Regions from separate parts of the Streptomyces sp. NPDC058274 genome, predicted to be linked through region 3. Evidence: riboswitches for the same ligand, from Rfam matches in the RefSeq annotation. Region 3 holds a riboswitch; each other region holds the start of a gene.
What was found. Region 3 has a riboswitch for cyclic di-AMP ahead of ACFVYF_RS11615 (transglycosylase family protein). Riboswitches for the same ligand answer to the same signal wherever they lie in the genome.
Positions count from the first base shown of each region.

Region 1 (4,271 bases), on a different contig from region 3:
AACGGGGCCCCTGACACCGCTCCGGGAGCGGACGATCCCCTCTGCCCGCACGGAAAACGACCGCGGGCAAGGGTCCCGTCGAGCACCCCACCCGGCCGTGATTTCGCTGTCAGCGAGGACCCCACGGACGACGAGCGTACGTCCTGTACATTTTTTACAGACGTCGATCAGTCGATCAAGGAGGCGTGCGCCATGGACAGCCCGTCCGCCCGCTATGTCCTGCCCGAGTTCACCGAACGCACCGCGGTGGGACACCGGACGCTGGATCCGTACTCGAAGCTGCTCGACGAGCGGATCGTGTTCCTCGGGACACCGATCGACGACACGTCGGCGAACGACGTGATGGCCCAGTTCATGCACCTCGAATATCTGGCCCCGGACCGGGACATCTCGCTGTACATCAACTCCCCCGGCGGCTCGTTCAGTGCGATGACGGCGATCTACGACACGATGCAGTTCGTCACCTGCGACGTCGAGACGGTCTGCCTCGGCCAGGCGGCGTCGGCCGCGGCCGTGGTGCTGGCCGGGGGCACACCGGGCAAACGCTCCGCACTGCCGGGTGCGCGCGTCCTCCTCCACCAGCCCTCGATCCCCGAACCGATCCACGGTCAGGCGAGTGATCTGGCCATCCAGGCCGAGGAGTTGGTGCGCACCCGCACAATGCTGGAGGAGATGCTCGCGCGGCACACGGGGCAGAGCCCCGAGCGGGTCGCCGCGGACATCGAGCGGGACAGGATTCTGGACGCGCCGGCGGCGGTGGCGTACGGACTGGTGGACCGCATCATCGCGAGCCGCAAGGTCTCGCGCACCGCGCCCGGCGAGAGGTGAACTGCCGATGCTCCCACCCGAATTGCCCCCGCTGCCCGCACTGACGCGCGCCGAGGCCGAGTTGATCGACCGTTACCTCGACGTGGTCGACCTGCTCGGCCGGATCAACCCCGCCCGCCCCGGGGACACCTATCGCGGACTGCGGGCCGCCCAGGCGCTGGTGAGCAAGGCGACGGCGCTGCGCGACGCGCTCACGCTGATGCACCAGCGCGGCGAGAGCGAGGTGCACGCGCCGACGCTGGCGCGCGCACTGCGCGTTCTGGACGGCGAGCGCCGGGCGGCTCGCGTCACCGTGCCGCCCGACGCGCAGATCTGACGCGCCCACACCCTCGCCGGCCAAGTGCGAGCGCCCGGCGAGGTGTCCGGACCAGGACACAAACGCACCAAACGGTGTACCCCCCAATGGCGTAGACAGGCCCCCCTTCGAGGGCCCTCACGACTTGCGCAACGCGCGTACAGTCCGGGCGGAATGAGGCATTCCGCCGCAGGTGCGGGGCTGGTCGGCACCCCCAACCCCCGTTCGAAACAGGGGGTGTCCACCCGAACGGGTGAGTGGTGAGTAACCCCACAAATCCCCGGTTCCGTTCGGTTTTTCAGACATCCATGGGTGAAGATCCCTTCCGACGACAAGACCCCGCCAAAGCGGCGGGGCGATCCGGGCGGACGCCGAGTCCTGCCGCCGCCCGGATGACCGGTCGACAGGAGTGGATCGGCAGGAGTGGAGGACCCAAGCACGACGGGTCGCCGGAACAGTCGTTCCGAGCAGCCCTTGGGGTGAAGCCGCAGCAGCGGCCGGGCAACTTCGCCAGCCCGAATCCGACAGGTCATCCTTCACAGGCGGCTGACGAAGGGTTGCGCATGACTGCGCTCAATCGTGTCCCGTCGCTGTGGACCAGGGCCGGTACGGCCTCGGCTCTCACCATCGCCGCCGTGGGCGGCAGCCTCGTGGTTCCGGGCGTCGCATCCGACGCCGCAGCGGCCACACCTGCGACGAAGGCACTCCAGATCGCGGCCTCCAAGAAGGGCTCCCCGTACAAGTACGGAGCCACGGGACCGCGTCGCTTCGACTGCTCCGGGCTCACGCTCTACTCGTACAAGAAGGCGGGCAAGAAGCTGCCTCGTACGGCCGCGGCGCAGTACAACAAGAGCCACCACGTCTCGGCCTCGCACCGCAAGGCCGGAGACCTCGTGTTCTTCCACTCGGGCCGGAACGTCTACCACGTCGGCATCTACGCCGGGAAGGGACGGATCTGGCACTCCCCGAAGACCGGAGAGGTCGTGAAGCTCCAGAAGATCTGGACGAAGAGCGTCTGGTACGGCCGGGTCGGCTGATCCGCCTCCGGGGGGTGACGGCCCGTGCCGTCACCCCCCGGAGGGCCGACGACGCCTCGCGGCGACCCCGCCCTTGAGCTCGGGCCGGACAGCGCCCACAGAGCGCGCAGCAGCCCCTGAGCGCGCCGGCCGCGCCTTCACCGGTCATGCAAGGGACGTCACGTCACCCATACGGGCGTACGGACGTGTCGTTGCGGTCCTGGTGTCCGGCGATCCAGGTGCTTCCGGCCCCGTGGCGCCGCAGCGCACCCGTACGGGACGCACACGCTCGCGGACCCTCGTAGCACGGCCGCCGCGTCAAGGCTCCTGCTGGCCCGCCGTCACCGGCTCTGCGGGGAGCGACCACGGCAGTTGGATCGCGACCGTCTTGCCGCCCTCCCGGGTGGGCCGGACAGTCAGCTTGCCTCCGTACTCGGCGGTCAGCCAGCGGATGATGACCATGCCCCGCCCGTTGTCCTGCTGGACGGCCGCGGGCAGGCGTTTCGGGAAGCGCGGATGGCTGTCGGTGACGCCGATGCGCAGATGCTCGTCACGGTCGAGACAGAGGTCCACCGTGAAGGTGGGCGACTGCCCGAACGTGTGCTGGACGGCGTTGGTGGCGAGTTCGGACACGATCAGGCGCACGGTGTCGGCGATGTCCGTGTCGCCCGGCAGGCCCCACTCGGCCAGCACGGTGGCGACGTATTTTCGGGCCGCGGAGACCGAGGCGGGATCGCTCGGCAGAGTGACGGATGCTTCCTGGTGATCTGCCATGGCGACGTCGTCCCTTTCCCACGGGACCGGAGTCCGACACGGAGCGGATGGTTCGAGTACGGTCCCGGACTTGGTGCTTCGCGCCAGATTGCCATCACTGCGGGGGTCACGGGTGGCGATCCACGGAGATATGCATATATCTGTCGCTCGAAGCGGTGAACTCTCCGACGACCGACCGTATTTGGGCGGGCCCCCTGCTCATCCTCTACCGTCGCCGTGACAGCCGCGTGCCGGGCGGAAGGAGACGGCCATGCAACACGGTCCAGCGGTGCGGCGCCGCAAGCTCGGCGCCGAGCTGCGCGGCCTGCGCGCCGCGGCGGGCCTCACCAGTGGCGAGGCGGCCCGCCTGGTCGGCTGGCACCAGTCCAAGGTGAGCCGTATCGAGACCGGCATCAGCGGAGTGAAGCCGGCCGACGTCTGTCTGCTGCTCGACGCGTACCGCGTGGTGGACCCCGAACTGCGCGAGTTACTCGTCGGGTTGGCAGGCTCCGAGGGAAACGGCCGCCATCACTGGTGGCACGCCTACCGCGGTGTACTGCCGCCCACGTACCGCGACTTCATCAGTCTGGAGTCGCAGGCCAGCGGAATGCGCACGCTGGAGACCTCCGTGGTGCCGGGGCTGTTGCAGACGCGTGAGTACGCCCGTGCGGTGACCCGGGCCGCCGTCGACGGCCTGGAGGAGCGCAAGTTGGACGCGCTGGTCGAAGTACGGCTGGCCCGGCAGGACGTGCTGCGTTCGAATCCGCCGCTGGAGCTGACCGCCGTGCTCGACGAGGCGGTGCTGCGCCGGACGGTCGGCGGCCCGGAGGTGATGGAACGGCAGCTGGCGCGGCTGCTGGCGGCGGCGCACCTTCCTCACGTGCGGCTTCAGGTGCTGCCGTTCGCCGCCGGAGCCCATATCGGCATCAGCGGGCCTTTCGTTATCTTCTCATTTCCGAACACAACTGATCTGGACGTAGTTGTTCTTGACCACATGACGAGTAGCCTCTACCTCGAACGGAAAGAAGACCTCCAGGCCTACAGCGAGGCCTTCAACGCCCTTCAGTTCCACGCCCTTTCGCCCAAGGACTCGTTGGACTACATCGCCGCGATACGTGACGGCGCGTAAGGAGGCACCATGTCCGCAATGCCTCGGTACGTAGCTTCCAGTACTTCTCTGCACGGCGTGCGCTGGCTGCGCAGCAGCCGCAGCACCGGAATGAACAACTGTGTCGAGACCGCGCGACCAGGACCGGGCCCGTGGGCCGGGCTGGTCGCCGTCCGTGACTCGAAGAACGAGGCGGGACCCGCCCTGCTCTTCGCCCCTGCCGCCTGGGAGGGTTTCATCGCCGCGCTGAGCTGACCCCCGAGCTGTTCGA
Region 1 is NZ_JBHVXW010000005.1:121,648-125,918, reverse strand. It holds gene ACFVYF_RS12675 (ATP-dependent Clp protease proteolytic subunit) at 193-828, shown strand; gene ACFVYF_RS12670 (hypothetical protein) at 836-1,144, shown strand; cyclic di-AMP (ydaO/yuaA leader) riboswitch at 1,483-1,683, shown strand; gene ACFVYF_RS12665 (C40 family peptidase) at 1,687-2,160, shown strand; gene ACFVYF_RS12660 (ATP-binding protein) at 2,458-2,913, opposite strand; gene ACFVYF_RS12655 (helix-turn-helix domain-containing protein) at 3,164-4,021, shown strand; gene ACFVYF_RS12650 (DUF397 domain-containing protein) at 4,031-4,255, shown strand.
Region 1: another riboswitch for cyclic di-AMP. It lies ahead of ACFVYF_RS12665 (C40 family peptidase); the one in region 3 lies ahead of ACFVYF_RS11615 (transglycosylase family protein).

Region 2 (4,271 bases), on a different contig from region 3:
CGGCGCGGGCCAGTCCGCTCTGGAGACGGCGGCCCTCGCGGCGGAGGCCGGTGCGCAGGTGCGTGTGGTGGCCCGGGGCAAGGGCGCGGTCGCCTTCGGTGCGCCCCCGTGGCAGCAGCCGCGGCTGCGCCCGGAGTCCCCCTTCGGCCGCGCCTGGTCGCTGTACGCGCTCAGCTACTACCCCCACCCCTACCGCTATCTCCCGCCCCAGGCACGGCACTTCCTGGTCCGGCGCATCCTCGGTCCGCTCGGCGCGTGGTGGCTGCGCGACCGCTTCGAGGGCAAGGTCGAGGTCAGCGAGGTCGAGCGGATCGTCCGCGCCGGCACGAGCGGCGGCCGCCCGGTCCTCGAGGTGCAGAGCGTCGGCGGCCGGACGCAGGAGCTGGCGGCCGATCACGTGATCGCGGCGACCGGGTACCGGGTGGACATCGCGGCGATGGACTTCCTCGGCCACGAACTGCGTACGCGGCTGGCGGTGAGCCGGGGCACGCCCAGGCTCGGCGCGGGCTATCGCTCCTCCGTCCCCGGCCTCTATTTCACGGGGCTGCCGGCGGCCGCTTCGTACGGGCCGGTGATGCGGTTCGTGTGCGGCACGGAGTTCGCGTCCCCGCGGCTGGCCGCCCACCTGGCGTCGGCGCACGGCTGAGGGGGACCCCCGGGGCGGTCACGTCCCGGGGGAGCCGAGCCCCTGAAGGGGCGGTCACGCGAAGGCGAGGGAGAGGAACAGCGCCCCGGTGGCCGACGGGGGCAAGCGCGCCCCACGGCGGGCTCGTTGATCGCGTCCCGTCCGTCACGGCCGGGCACGGCGTGACGGACGGGATACCGGACGTCGTCCGGTTCACGCCGGGCCGTTGAGACGTTCGATCCGTATTCTTCGGATCATGGCCGCTCCGACTGCATATTCACTCATCGCCACTGACCTGGACGGAACGCTGCTGCGCGGCGACGACACTCTCTCCGGCCGGTCGCGGGCCGTGCTGAGGAGAGTCGTTGCGGCGGGGGCGAGGCACCTGGTGGTGACGGGCCGCCCCACGCCGAGGGTGCGCCCGCTGCTCGACGAACTCGGCAGCGAGGGCCTCGCGGTGTGCGGCCAGGGCGCGCAGTTGTACGACGCCGGAGCCGGCCGTCTGCTCTGGTCGGTGACCCTGGACCGGGAGCTGGCCGAGACCGCGCTCGGCAAGATCGAGGCGGAGGTCGGGCAGGTCTACGCGGCCGTGGACCAGGACGGGGTGGACGGGCTCACGCTCATCGAGCCCGGCTATCTGATGCCGCACCCCACGCTGCCCGCGGTGCGGGTGCGACGGCGTGACGACCTCTGGGCCGAGCCGATCAGCAAGGTGCTGCTGCGCCATCCCACCCTGACCGACGACGAGTTGGCGTCGGCGGCCCGGGTGACGGTCGGCTCGCTGGCGACCGTCACCATGTCGGGCCCCGGCACCGTCGAACTCCAGCCATGTGGCGTGACCAAGGCGACGGGTCTCGCCCTGGCCGCGGACCACCTGGGTCTGCCGCCGTCCGAGACGATCGCCTTCGGCGACATGCCGAACGACATCCCCATGTTCGACTGGGCCGCCCACGGCGTCGCCATGGCCAACGCCCATCCCGAACTCAGGGCCGTCGCCGACGAGATCACCCTGTCGAACGCGGAGGACGGCATCGCGGCCGTACTGGAGCGGCTGTTTCCCGCTCCTTAGGCCGCGATCCCGTCGTCGTCCGTAGCCCCGAAGGCTGCTCAGTACGCCCCGAAGACGTTGTCGATCGAGCCGTACTTGTCGGCGGCGTAGTTGCAGGCGGCCGTGATGTTCGCGACGGGGTCGTAGGGGTTCGTCGAGGTGCCGGCCACGTGGTAGGCGGAGAAGGTCGGGTCGATGACCTGGAGGAGCCCCTTGGACGGCGTACCGGCCACGGCGTTGGAGTCCCAGTTGTTGATGGCCAGCGGGTTGCCCGACGACTCACGGATGATGTTGCGGTGGATGCCGTCGTAAGTGCCCGGAATGCCCTTTTGGGCCATGATGTCCAGGGCTTCCTTGATCCAGCCGTCCAGGTTGTTCGCGTACGACTTCGTGGAGGCGGAGGTCGCCGTCGTCTTGGCCGCCGTGGAGGACTTCGCGGCCGCCTTGGCGGTCTTGGTGCCCACGGTCAGCTTGAGGCCCGGGCGGATCGTCGACGGGTCGCTGCCGATGACCGCGCGGTTCGCGTCGTAGAGCTTCTTCCAGTCGGCGCTCGCGGAGTGCTCGCGCGCGATCTTGGACAGGGTGTCGCCGGCGGCCACCTGGTACGTCACGAGCTGGACCTGCGGCACCGAGGCCTTCGCGGCCTGGACGGCCTGCGTGGTGACCTGGGCCGGCTGGGCGGCGTGGGCACTGGCAGCTCCCACGATGGGGAGCGCGAGTGCGGCTCCGCCCGTTCCGGCGGCGACGAACCCGCGGGTGAGGGGGGAGGTTCTGGGACGACGGTGCTTGCCTCGTGCGGCCATGACGAATTTCCTCTCGGGCGCCTGCGAGGTGAGCTGTCGGGTTCGGGCTGGAGGTGCCCGGCCGCATGGCGACATGCGACTTAACCCCGAGCCGTTCCGGTGTGACCGGACCGGCGACTTACCTGGGTCCCCCGCTCCTGCCGTGCGTGGGTGGATGGGTGCTCCGGGCGGCGGCAGGATTCGGCGTTCCGCTCGGATCGACGCGAACGTATGCGAGAGCACATGTCGGGAACAAGGCCGGATTTCCCGTTGCACCCCGCTTGGCCACGTCATGACGTCGGGGGAAATCGCCCGATTAGACCGGAACGTGAAACTCAACTTGCCTTTCGCAAAGGGGAAATTGCTCGACGGAGCGCGGCGCTTGATCCATTGTGACGTGACTCATTTCACGCGACCAAGCGCAAACAAAGGGGCGATGCAGGCAACTCGGGCATTACTCCGCGACGGTCCAGGCGGCCGAGCCCCTCGCCGGAGCCGGCCGGACCTCCCACACGGAGAGATCCGTGTCCGGGTCGTCGTCCGGCAGCCGCCCCGCGTTGGCCCTGAAGTACAGCCCGTAGCCCCAGTACTCCGGGAGCTCATGGCAGATCAGATCGGGATACGGCGCGAACTCCCGGTCCGCGTAAGCCCCGTTGATGCGCGCCACGGCCTCCGCCCGCGAGATCCCGAAGCGGGTGACCATCTCCTGGGCCATCTCGCGGAAATACGCGAGCATCCCCTCGTCCAGGTCCATCAGGAATTCCTCGGTCCGCGCCATGTCCCCCCGCGCCCCGTCCCTCCGCGCTCCGTCACCGCCGTGTCGGTGTCTACCCAGCCGTGCGCGGGATTCTCCTCTCCCACGTCCGGTGGAAGACCACCTCGTCCCCGTCCTTGCAGATCACCTCGTTCGAGGTGATGAAGTCCGTTGCGTCACAGGTGATTTCGGAGCGGGTCTCGACCTTCGCGTCCCATCCCGTCTCCGGGCGGTGGAGACGGACGGTCCACTCCGAACGGGTACGGGCCGACAGGGGATCCGACTCGTCGATCGTGTAGGTCTCCAGGGCTTCCTCGGTGAACTCCAGGCCGTCGGGGTAGACGCGCGTGCCGCCGTAGCGCGGGTCCACCTCGAGGCGCCGTTCGCCCTTCGCCACATCGCGGACGACCAGGCGCTCCGGGCGGGGTTCGTCCAGCGTCGCCGGGACGACGACGCCCAGGGGTGCGGACTCCTCGGGCTCCTCGAAGGTGATGGACGGGTCCGACTCCCTTGCCCGCACCGGCAGTTCGAGCGAGCTTCCTTCCGGGTCCAGGGTGAACCCGGTGTCCGAACCGGGCTGCGGCCAGATCCACGGCCAGTACGCCGACGAGACGGCCAGCCGGATGCGGTGCCCCGCCGGGAAGGCGTGTCCGATGCCGTTCAGCTCGAAGGTCACGTCCTGGGTCTCGCCGGACGGCCACTCCACCGCCCGGTCCCGGCCCTCGCGGGCGGAGAGGTTCAGCACGCCACGCGTGACGAGCGTCGACGCCCCGTCCGGGAACACCTCGCAGACCCGCGCGATCACCTGCCCCCGCGGCACCGCGGAGGTCAGCCGCAGCCGGACCCGCGGCCGCCCCAGCACCCAGGTCTCCGCCGGCACCTCGAACTCGAAGCACGCCGACTTCGCGTCCTCCTCGCGCTGGTCCGGCGGCAGGTCGGCGTCGTTGCCGAACGGGAAGAAACGGCCGGCGTCCAGGCCGGTGTGCTGCGGTGAGCGCACCAGTACGGGCGCGCCCTCCAGCGCGTACGTGACCGGGGTCACCGCGGGGGAGGGCCAGGCGT
Region 2 is NZ_JBHVXW010000021.1:148,838-153,108, forward strand. It holds gene ACFVYF_RS31745 (FAD-dependent oxidoreductase) at 1-646, shown strand, start outside; gene ACFVYF_RS31750 (HAD family hydrolase) at 882-1,694, shown strand; gene ACFVYF_RS31755 (transglycosylase SLT domain-containing protein) at 1,733-2,476, opposite strand; cyclic di-AMP (ydaO/yuaA leader) riboswitch at 2,480-2,639, opposite strand; gene ACFVYF_RS31760 (hypothetical protein) at 2,910-3,233, opposite strand; gene ACFVYF_RS31765 (CocE/NonD family hydrolase) at 3,283-4,271, opposite strand, start outside.
Region 2: another riboswitch for cyclic di-AMP. It lies ahead of ACFVYF_RS31755 (transglycosylase SLT domain-containing protein); the one in region 3 lies ahead of ACFVYF_RS11615 (transglycosylase family protein).

Region 3 (4,271 bases):
GCGGTCTCATCATGCGCGGACTCCGCACGCTCCCGGTGCAGTTCACGCCCCGCGCCTAGGCGCGCGCCGCACCATCGAGCGCGCGCCGTGCTGAGGGGCGCGCGAGTCGCGCAGAGGGCGCGCGCTCGCCACTAGCCGCCCCGCGGCCCGCCCTGGGGCGCGCGCCCCCCACCAACGCACCCCTCACCAACACGCCCCCCACCAACACGCGCCCCTCACCAGCGCGCCCCCCACCAACACGCACCCCTCACCAACACGCCCCTCACCAACACGCACCCCTCACCAACACGCCCCCCACCCAGGCCCGCGCCCCACTCGCACGGCGCGCGAGCCTTTCCCCAGCGCCCCCACCACAAGCCGCCCGCCCCACCACAAGTCAACCCGCCCCCGCCACAAGCCGCCCGCCCCACCACAAGTCAACCCGCCCCCGCCACAAGCCGCCCGCCCTCAACGGCAACGCATGCCCCCCAACGGCAACGCACCTCCCCCCGACGGCAGCGCACCCCCCGATCCGCACCCCCGCCAACAGCCGGCTCACACGCAGGTGACAGACACACGGACCGATCGAAAGCTGACACACCGTCAAAGATGTGATCTTCACGTGATCTACGCTGCATCGACTTGTGACAAGCGTTCGAGTGCGGCTACGTTCACGCATCAGCGCGATGGATCTTTCGTCGCGCCCCTCACTGCTGTCACCGAAAGGCAACCGCATGCTCTCCGGGAACGGTCGTCACCGTCGCCCCCGTCAGGCTCCGGCCCTCCTCGTCGCGGCAGGAGTGACCGGGTCGGCCATCGCGATCCCCTTGCTCGGCGCCACCGGCGCGAGCGCGGCCGACGGCACCACGTGGGACCGGGTCGCGGAATGCGAGAGCGGCGGTACGTGGAGCGCGGACGACGGCAACGGGTACTACGGCGGGTTGCAGCTGACCCAGGAGAACTGGGAGAAGTACGGCGGTCTCGCGTACGCGCCGAGCGCCGACCAGGCCAGCCGCTCCCAGCAGATCGCCGTCGCCGAGAAGGTCCTCGACGGCGAGGGTCTGGCCGTCTGGCCCACCTGTGGGCCGCTCTCCGGGCTCAGCAAGGACTCCGGCTCGGTCGAGGTCGACACGGGGGTGGCGGGCGACTCCTCGTCGTCCGACGGGTCCGGGTCGACGGACTCGTCCGGCACGTCGGGTTCGCTCGACTCCTCGCCGGCCGATTCCTCCAGTTCCTCTCCGTCCGAGTCCCCCTCGCCCGATTCGTCCTCTTCTGGCGCTTCTTCGGATTCGGCTGAAAACTCGACGAAGTCCGACGCCTCCTCGGGTTCGAGCGGCAGCTCGGATGAGGCGAGCACGGACGCCGGTACGGCAAAGGGTGACGACTCAGACAAGTCCGGGCAGAGTGGCGACTCTTCGGAGGCGACCGACGCGACCGGGACCGGCGCGGCCGGCTCGGGGCGCCACCGCGGTGACAGCGCCGACGGCAGCGATGCGAACGGCTCGTCCGACGGGCGCGACGTGGGGGCGGCCGGGCGGCATGCCTCACGCGACTCCGGTGCGGCCCGTGACGCCGCCGACGGCTCCTACACCGTCCGCCCCGGCGACAGTCTCTGGACCATCGCCGACTCCCTTGACCTCCAGGGCGGATGGTCCGAGCTCTACGCCGACAACAAGAAGTCGGTCGGCGCCGACCCCGACCTCATCCTGCCCGGTCAGAGCCTTGAGCTCGGTAGTGACTAAGTAGCTGTCAGCTGGCGAATCGGGTACAAATCAGCGGCAGTTCACGTCATGATTCGACGTGTAATGTCCGGTTTGGCGAGATGAGACAAGGGTCTCAGAAGCCCTGATCGTCTTTGAAATTCCGTCGGTCGCGTGTCTACGGTCGTGACCGCTCGCCACAGCGGGCCCCGATGGTCGCAACGCCGAATCCTGCCAGCGGCCGTACGGGAACAGTCGTCGCTTCAAGCGCCGTAGGCAGGAGCGGGGGACCCAAGGTAAGTGCCGCACCGGACAGTTGACCGGGACGGCTTGGGGTTAAGCCGCGCACTGAAGAGTGCGCGGCCGGGCAACTCACTCGGCCCGAACCCGACAGCTCACCTCGCAGGCGTCGGTGAGGGGATCACTTCATGCTGCTTTCCAGCAAGGGCAAGCACCGTCGCCCGTCCAAGGCCACCCGTGTCGCCACGCTCGCCGGCGTCACCGGCGTCGCCATCGCCGCCCCCCTGATGGCGGCCGGCAACGCCTCCGCCGCCTCCACCTCCGAGTGGGACACCGTCGCCCAGTGCGAGTCCGGCGGCAACTGGTCCATCAACACCGGCAACGGCTACTACGGCGGTCTGCAGTTCTCGTCCTCCACCTGGGCCGCGTACGGCGGTACCTCGTACGCCTCCACCGCCGACCAGGCCTCCAAGTCCCAGCAGATCGCCGTCGGCGAGAAGGTCCTCGCCGCGCAGGGCAAGGGTGCCTGGCCGACCTGCGGCACCGGCCTGTCCGGCGCCTCCCCGTCGAACTCGGGCAGCTCGCAGAGCACGACCCCCTCGCAGCAGCAGAGCACCCAGTCGCAGGAGCAGCGCGCCTCCCGCTCGCAGGAGCGTCCCGCGGCCAAGAAGACCGTCGAGACCCCGACCGGCAAGAAGGTCAAGAAGGGCGACGGCGAGTACAAGGTCGTCAAGGGTGACACCCTCAGCTCGATCGCCGAGAAGAAGAACGTCAAGGGCGGCTGGCAGAAGGTGTTCAAGCTGAACAAGGACATCGTCGACGACGCCGACTTCATCTTCCCGGGCCAGCAGCTCCACCTGAGCTGACACCCCTGAGCCGAAACAGCCCCCCGGCCGGCCGGCGGACCGGTCGCGAGGCTGGGGAAGCTCGCAGCTGAACCACAGCGCCCTCACATCCGTGACCTCCATCGTGGAGGTCACGTGAGGGCCCCCCGTCCCCCACGGGCTGCCCCGCCCCGGTGCGTTCTCCCCCGTACGCACCGGGGCGGGGCTTTTTCGTGTCCGGGGGTCGCATTCTTGTAGGGGGCAGGTTTTTGTTCCGTTCGGAAACAATTTACTCTCGGTTCCGTCCATGGGTTGGTCGACCGGCTGGCCGATCGCCCCGAGCCGGTTAGGCTCATGTCGCGGAGCCGACCGCGGCTCCGTGCTTGGGGGGCCGAGCGGCCCCGCGTACCCGCGTCACATCCAAGAAGGAGATGCTCGTGCCGTCCATCGACGTCGTCGTAGCCCGGGAAATCCTCGACTCGCGAGGCAACCCCACCGTCGAGGTCGAGGTCGGCCTCGACGACGGCAGCACGGGTCGTGCCGCCGTCCCGTCCGGCGCCTCCACCGGAGCCTTCGAGGCCATCGAGCTGCGTGACGGTGACCCCAACCGCTACGGCGGCAAGGGTGTCGAGAAGGCCGTCCTCGCCGTCATCGAGCAGATCGGCCCGGAGCTCGTCGGTTACGACGCCACCGAGCAGCGGCTGATCGACCAGGCGATGTTCGACCTGGACGCCACCGACAACAAGGGCTCGCTCGGCGCCAACGCCATCCTCGGCGTCTCCCTCGCCGTCGCGCACGCCGCCTCCGAGGCCAGCGACCTGCCGCTCTTCCGCTACCTGGGCGGTCCGAACGCGCACCTGCTGCCCGTCCCGATGATGAACATCCTGAACGGCGGCTCGCACGCCGACTCGAACGTGGACATCCAGGAGTTCATGATCGCCCCGATCGGCGCGGAGTCCTTCTCCGAGGCGCTGCGCTGGGGCGCCGAGGTCTACCACACCCTCAAGAAGGTGCTGAAGACCAAGGGCCTGTCCACCGGCCTCGGCGACGAGGGCGGCTTCGCCCCGAACCTGGAGTCCAACCGCGCCGCCCTCGACCTCATCGTCGAGGCCATCAAGCAGGCCGGCTACATCCCCGGTGAGCAGATCGCGCTCGCGCTCGACGTCGCCGCGTCCGAGTTCTACAAGGACGGCAAGTACGAGTTCGAGGGCAAGTCCCGCTCGGCCGCCGAGATGACCGAGTACTACGAGGAGCTCGTCTCCGCGTACCCGCTCGTCTCCATCGAGGACCCGCTGTACGAGGACGACTGGGCGGGCTGGAAGGTCATCACCGACAAGCTGGGCGACAAGGTCCAGATCGTCGGCGACGACCTCTTCGTCACCAACCCGGAGCGCCTGGCCCGCGGCATCGAGGAGGGCTCCGCCAACGCCCTGCTCGTCAAGGTCAACCAGATCGGTTCGCTGACCGAGACGCTGGACGCCGTCGAGCTGGCCCAGCGCAACGGCTTCAAGTGCATGATGTCCCACCG
Region 3 is NZ_JBHVXW010000004.1:394,002-398,272, forward strand. It holds gene ACFVYF_RS11605 (cytochrome P450) at 1-59, shown strand, start outside; gene ACFVYF_RS11610 (transglycosylase family protein) at 714-1,721, shown strand; cyclic di-AMP (ydaO/yuaA leader) riboswitch at 1,938-2,103, shown strand; gene ACFVYF_RS11615 (transglycosylase family protein) at 2,108-2,785, shown strand; gene eno (phosphopyruvate hydratase) at 3,175-4,271, shown strand, end outside.

Region 4 (4,271 bases), on a different contig from region 3:
AGGCCAGCGCCACCGTGGCGACCGGGACGTCGTGGGTCCGGGCGATCTCGTCCAGGGCCGCGAGGACGTTCACACCACGCTCCGTCTCCAGGTGCTTGGCGGCGCCGCCCGCCCGCGGGGAGTCGACGGTCGTACCGGGCCGGTACTTGCCCGTGAGGAAGCCGGAGGCGAGCGCGTAGTACGGGACGGCGGCCAGGCCGGAGCGGGAGGCGACCTCCTGGAGCGGACCCTCGTACGTCTCGCGCGAGACCAGGTTGTACTCCGGCTGGACGGCGACGTACCGCGCCAGCCCCTCGCGGTCGGAGAACTCCAGGGACTCCTGGAGCCGCTCGGGCGAGATGTTGGAGGCGGCGATGGCCCGCACCTTGCCCGCCCGCACCAGCTCGTCGAGCGCGCCGATGATGTCCTCGACGGGGACGGAGGGGTCGTCGCGGTGCGTGTAGTAGAGGTCGATGTAATCCGTGCCCAGCCGGCGCAGCGACGCGTCGGCCGCGGCCCGCACGTTGTCCGGGGCCAGCCCCTTGTAGTCGGGGTGGGAGCCCACCTTGGTGGCCAGGACGATGTCGGAGCGGTTGCCGCGCGCGGCGAACCACTTGCCGATGATCGTCTCCGACTCACCGCCCTTGTTGCCCGGCACCCAGGCGGAGTACGTGTCGGCGGTGTCCACGAAGTTGCCGCCCGCGGCCGCGTAGGCGTCCAGCACGGCGAAGGACTGTGTCTCGTCTGCGGTCCAGCCGAAGACGTTGCCGCCGAGGGCGAGCGGGAAGACCTCGAGCTCGGACGGGCCCAGCTTGCGAAGAGAAGTCATGTCGATCAGCAACACCGGTGGCGGAGCCATCTATTCCGCAAGCCCGCGGAAAAGCCCGCACGAAACGGGCGAAGCGCCCCGCGTAGAAGGCGAGGCGCTCACACCGGGAAACTGTCAGGGATGCCGGGTGCCGATGTGGCTGCCAGGAGCCGTCATGGGCGCCCGGAAGCTGTCAGGGGTTGAGTCCCTTGCTCTGCAGCCAGGCCATCGGGTCGATTCCGGTGGCGTTGCCGCCGGGGTGCACCTCAAGGTGCAGATGCGGCCCGGTCACGTTGCCGGTCGCGCCCACGCGCCCGATGACGTCACCCGTGGCCACCTTCTGCCCCACGCTCGCGCTGATGGAGGACTGGTGGCAGAACCACAGCTCCGTACCGTCATCGAGGGTCAGGATCGTGCGGTAGCCGTACGAACCGGCCCAGCCCGCTTCCGTGATGGTGCCGCTGTGGACGGCCTTGATCAGCGTGCCCGTGGGAGCCGCGAAGTCGAGGCCGGTGTGGTACCCCGAGGACCACAGCGCGCCGGCCTCGCCGAAGCGCGAGGTCAGCGTGTACGAGGAGGTGGGCAGCGAGTAGCTCTTGGCCAGCTTGGCGAGGCGCTCGGCCTCGGCCTTCTGCTTGGCCTCCTCCTCCGCCTTCTTCTTGACGGCGGCGGCCTTGGCCTTCGCCTCGTCCTGCGTCTTGGACGCTTCGGCGGCGGCCTTCTTCGCGGCGGCGGTCTCGGCGGCCCGCTGGGCCGCGCTGTCGACCTGGTCCTGCTGCGACTCGGCCTGCTGCATGATCCGCGCGCGCAGCGCCTCGCCGGCGTCGGTGGTGCCCTGCGCGGTGTCGTCGGTGGTGAGACCGGCGCTGGTGAGCGGGGTGGCGGAGCCCTTCGCAGGGGCCTCGCCGTCGGATATCAGGGCCTTGGCCGAGGTGGCGACCGACGACAGGTCGGGCATCGAGATGGACACCGGGGGCTTGCCGGTCTGCGCGGTGGCCATGCCACCCGCACCGACGGCGGCGATGACGCCGACGCCCAGAACGGTGGAGCTGCGGGCGAGTCCTCCGCCACGCTGCTTGGAGACGCGGTGCCGGCCGCGGACGGGACGGACGGAATCCGCGGTGGGATTCCACTCCTCCCAGGGCCCCTCGTCGCTGCCGCGGCCGTAGCCGAAGGTGTCGCTCTGCTTCTCACTCGGCGCGAACGAGGTGGGTTGTGCAGGCCGGTTTGACGCCACGTGGGCGCGCTCCTTTCCTTCCTTCTCGCCTACCGGGTTAGCTGACGGGTTCGGAGCAGGAAGGTCTCCTACGCGCGTCAACCGCAGTGTGATCCACCGCGAAAGACGCTCGATTCACCCCAAGTTGGTGGTTCCCCGGTTCCCTTGCGGGATTCGGCGCGTGCGCACGGAGCCGACTCCAGTGACGGCTGTGACGACCGCGCTGCGTTATCGAACGTTAATAGACTCGGGCTACGGATTCCAAGCTGTTCGGACTGATCATTAACGTCTTCCGCCTGGACTTACGGGTCATGAGGGGTGGAAAACGGGCGAGTTGACCACGCCTCATAAACCCCAGTTCAATTGACGGTTCGTCAGCTGTTATGCGGAGGGGTGCCATCCGGTCACCTCCGGTGACAACGATCAAGAACAGTTCGTACGACGCTCATGGCCGGCGTACGGCGAGCAGCGCGAGGTCGTCCGTCGTCCCGCCGCCCGTGTGCCGGCGCACGTCTCGCGTGAGGGCTGCCAGCAGCGCGTCGGGGCCGGCGAAGACCCGTCCGGCCAGCCGCGCCGCCGGATCGTAGAACTCCCCGCGCCCGTCACGCGCCTCCGAGAGCCCGTCGGTGTAGAAGAGCAGCGTGGCCCCGCTCGGGAAGGCCGCCTCCTCCGCACGGTCGGGCCGGCTGCCCAACTCGCCCAGCCCGAGCGGCAGTGCGGGCTCCGCGGCGTCCAGGACGCGCAGCGTGCCGTCCGCGCCCAGGAGCAGGGGCGGGGGGTGGCCGCGACTGACGATGCGTACGACGCCGTCGCCGTGCGGGATCTCGGCGAGGACGGCCGTGGTGAACCCCTCGAAGGCGTCGAGTCCGTCGCGCCGGGTCCCTTCGCGCGCCAGCGCCCGCTCCAGTCGCTGGGCGACCGCCTCCAGCGTCGACTCGTGCTCGGCCGCCTCCCGGAACGATCCGATGACCACCGCGACGGCCGCCACCGCGCCCATGCCCTTGCCCCGTACGTCGCCCACCACCAGCCGTACGCCGTGCGGGGAGTCCTGCACCGCGTACAGGTCGCCGCCGATGAACGCGTCGGCCTGCGCCGCCTCGTACCGGGCCGCGAACTCGAAGCCGCCGATCCGTTCGGCCGGCCGCGGCAGGACGGCGCGCTGGGCGGCCTCGGCGATCTCGCGGGCGGAGGCGAGCCGCTCGTCGGTGCGCCGGACCAGGATGTTGATGAGGACGGCCAGGACGGCGACGGTCGCCACGGTGACCAGTTCGGTGACCGAGTCGACGTTCAGGGCGATGCCGAGCCTGATGTGGATGGTGAGGACGGACACCAGGGCGCCGAGGCCGGTGAGGATCGTGCCGCGCAGCGAGAAGAGGGGCGCGGCGACCAGCGGGGCCGCGGTGAAGAGGGGGGCCGCGGTGAAGTCCGAGGGGGTGAGGTAGTCGTAGACGATCCCGACCACGATGAGCAGCGCGGGCAGCGCCCGGACGAAGCTGCGGGCGCGCGAGATGCGCCGGGTGGCCGGCTCGGCAGCGGCGGGGGACGGACTCTCCCCGAGCCCGGGATCAGGCACGGCATCCCCGGGCAACCGGCCCCCGGCCCACTCGAACCCATCGGCATCCCCGGGCAACCGGCCCCCGGCCCGCTCATACCCATCGGGATCGGCCTCGCGGCCGGCCCCGCCGGACGCCTTCTCCGGCCGCTGTGAACCTCCCTGCTGCCCCACCCGTCCAGGCTTCCCGGCGCGGGGGCGGGCGGCGACCGCTGAGGGCCGACCGGATGACGTCCGGCGCACAGGGCGGGACCCGGATCGGACGGATCGGACCCCACGGCAAACACCAAGGGCCGGAACTCAATATCTGAGTTCCGGCCCTTGGCCTTCAGTAGCGGGGACAGGATTTGAACCTGCGACCTCTGGGTTATGAGCCCAGCGAGCTACCGAGCTGCTCCACCCCGCGTCGTTAGAACCAGTGTACGCCATGCGCGGGACCCCTCGCGCACACGCTGACGTGCACCGGCCTTCACCAGGCGTATTCCGCCCGTCGGGACCGGAGGCCCGGGGGCACCTAGTCGGCCGGGTTGCCCGCGTGGGTCAGCGTCTCCCAGGACACGAACAGATCGTCCGTGCCGGCGGGGCGCGTCTGCTCGACGAGCTTGTGAGCGGCCGGGACGTGCACGTCCATCCGGTTCTCCAGGTGGTTGAGCGCGACCTCCACGTCGGGCCCCATGTTCCGGTCGACCTTCCCGCCGCACAGCCAGGCGGGCGCC
Region 4 is NZ_JBHVXW010000002.1:23,410-27,680, forward strand. It holds gene ACFVYF_RS04525 (aldo/keto reductase) at 1-808, opposite strand, end outside; gene ACFVYF_RS04530 (M23 family metallopeptidase) at 981-2,024, opposite strand; cyclic di-AMP (ydaO/yuaA leader) riboswitch at 2,036-2,193, opposite strand; gene ACFVYF_RS04535 (PP2C family protein-serine/threonine phosphatase) at 2,449-3,576, opposite strand; tRNA gene ACFVYF_RS04540 (tRNA-Met) at 3,888-3,961, opposite strand; gene ACFVYF_RS04545 (alginate lyase family protein) at 4,070-4,271, opposite strand, start outside.
Region 4: another riboswitch for cyclic di-AMP. It lies ahead of ACFVYF_RS04530 (M23 family metallopeptidase); the one in region 3 lies ahead of ACFVYF_RS11615 (transglycosylase family protein).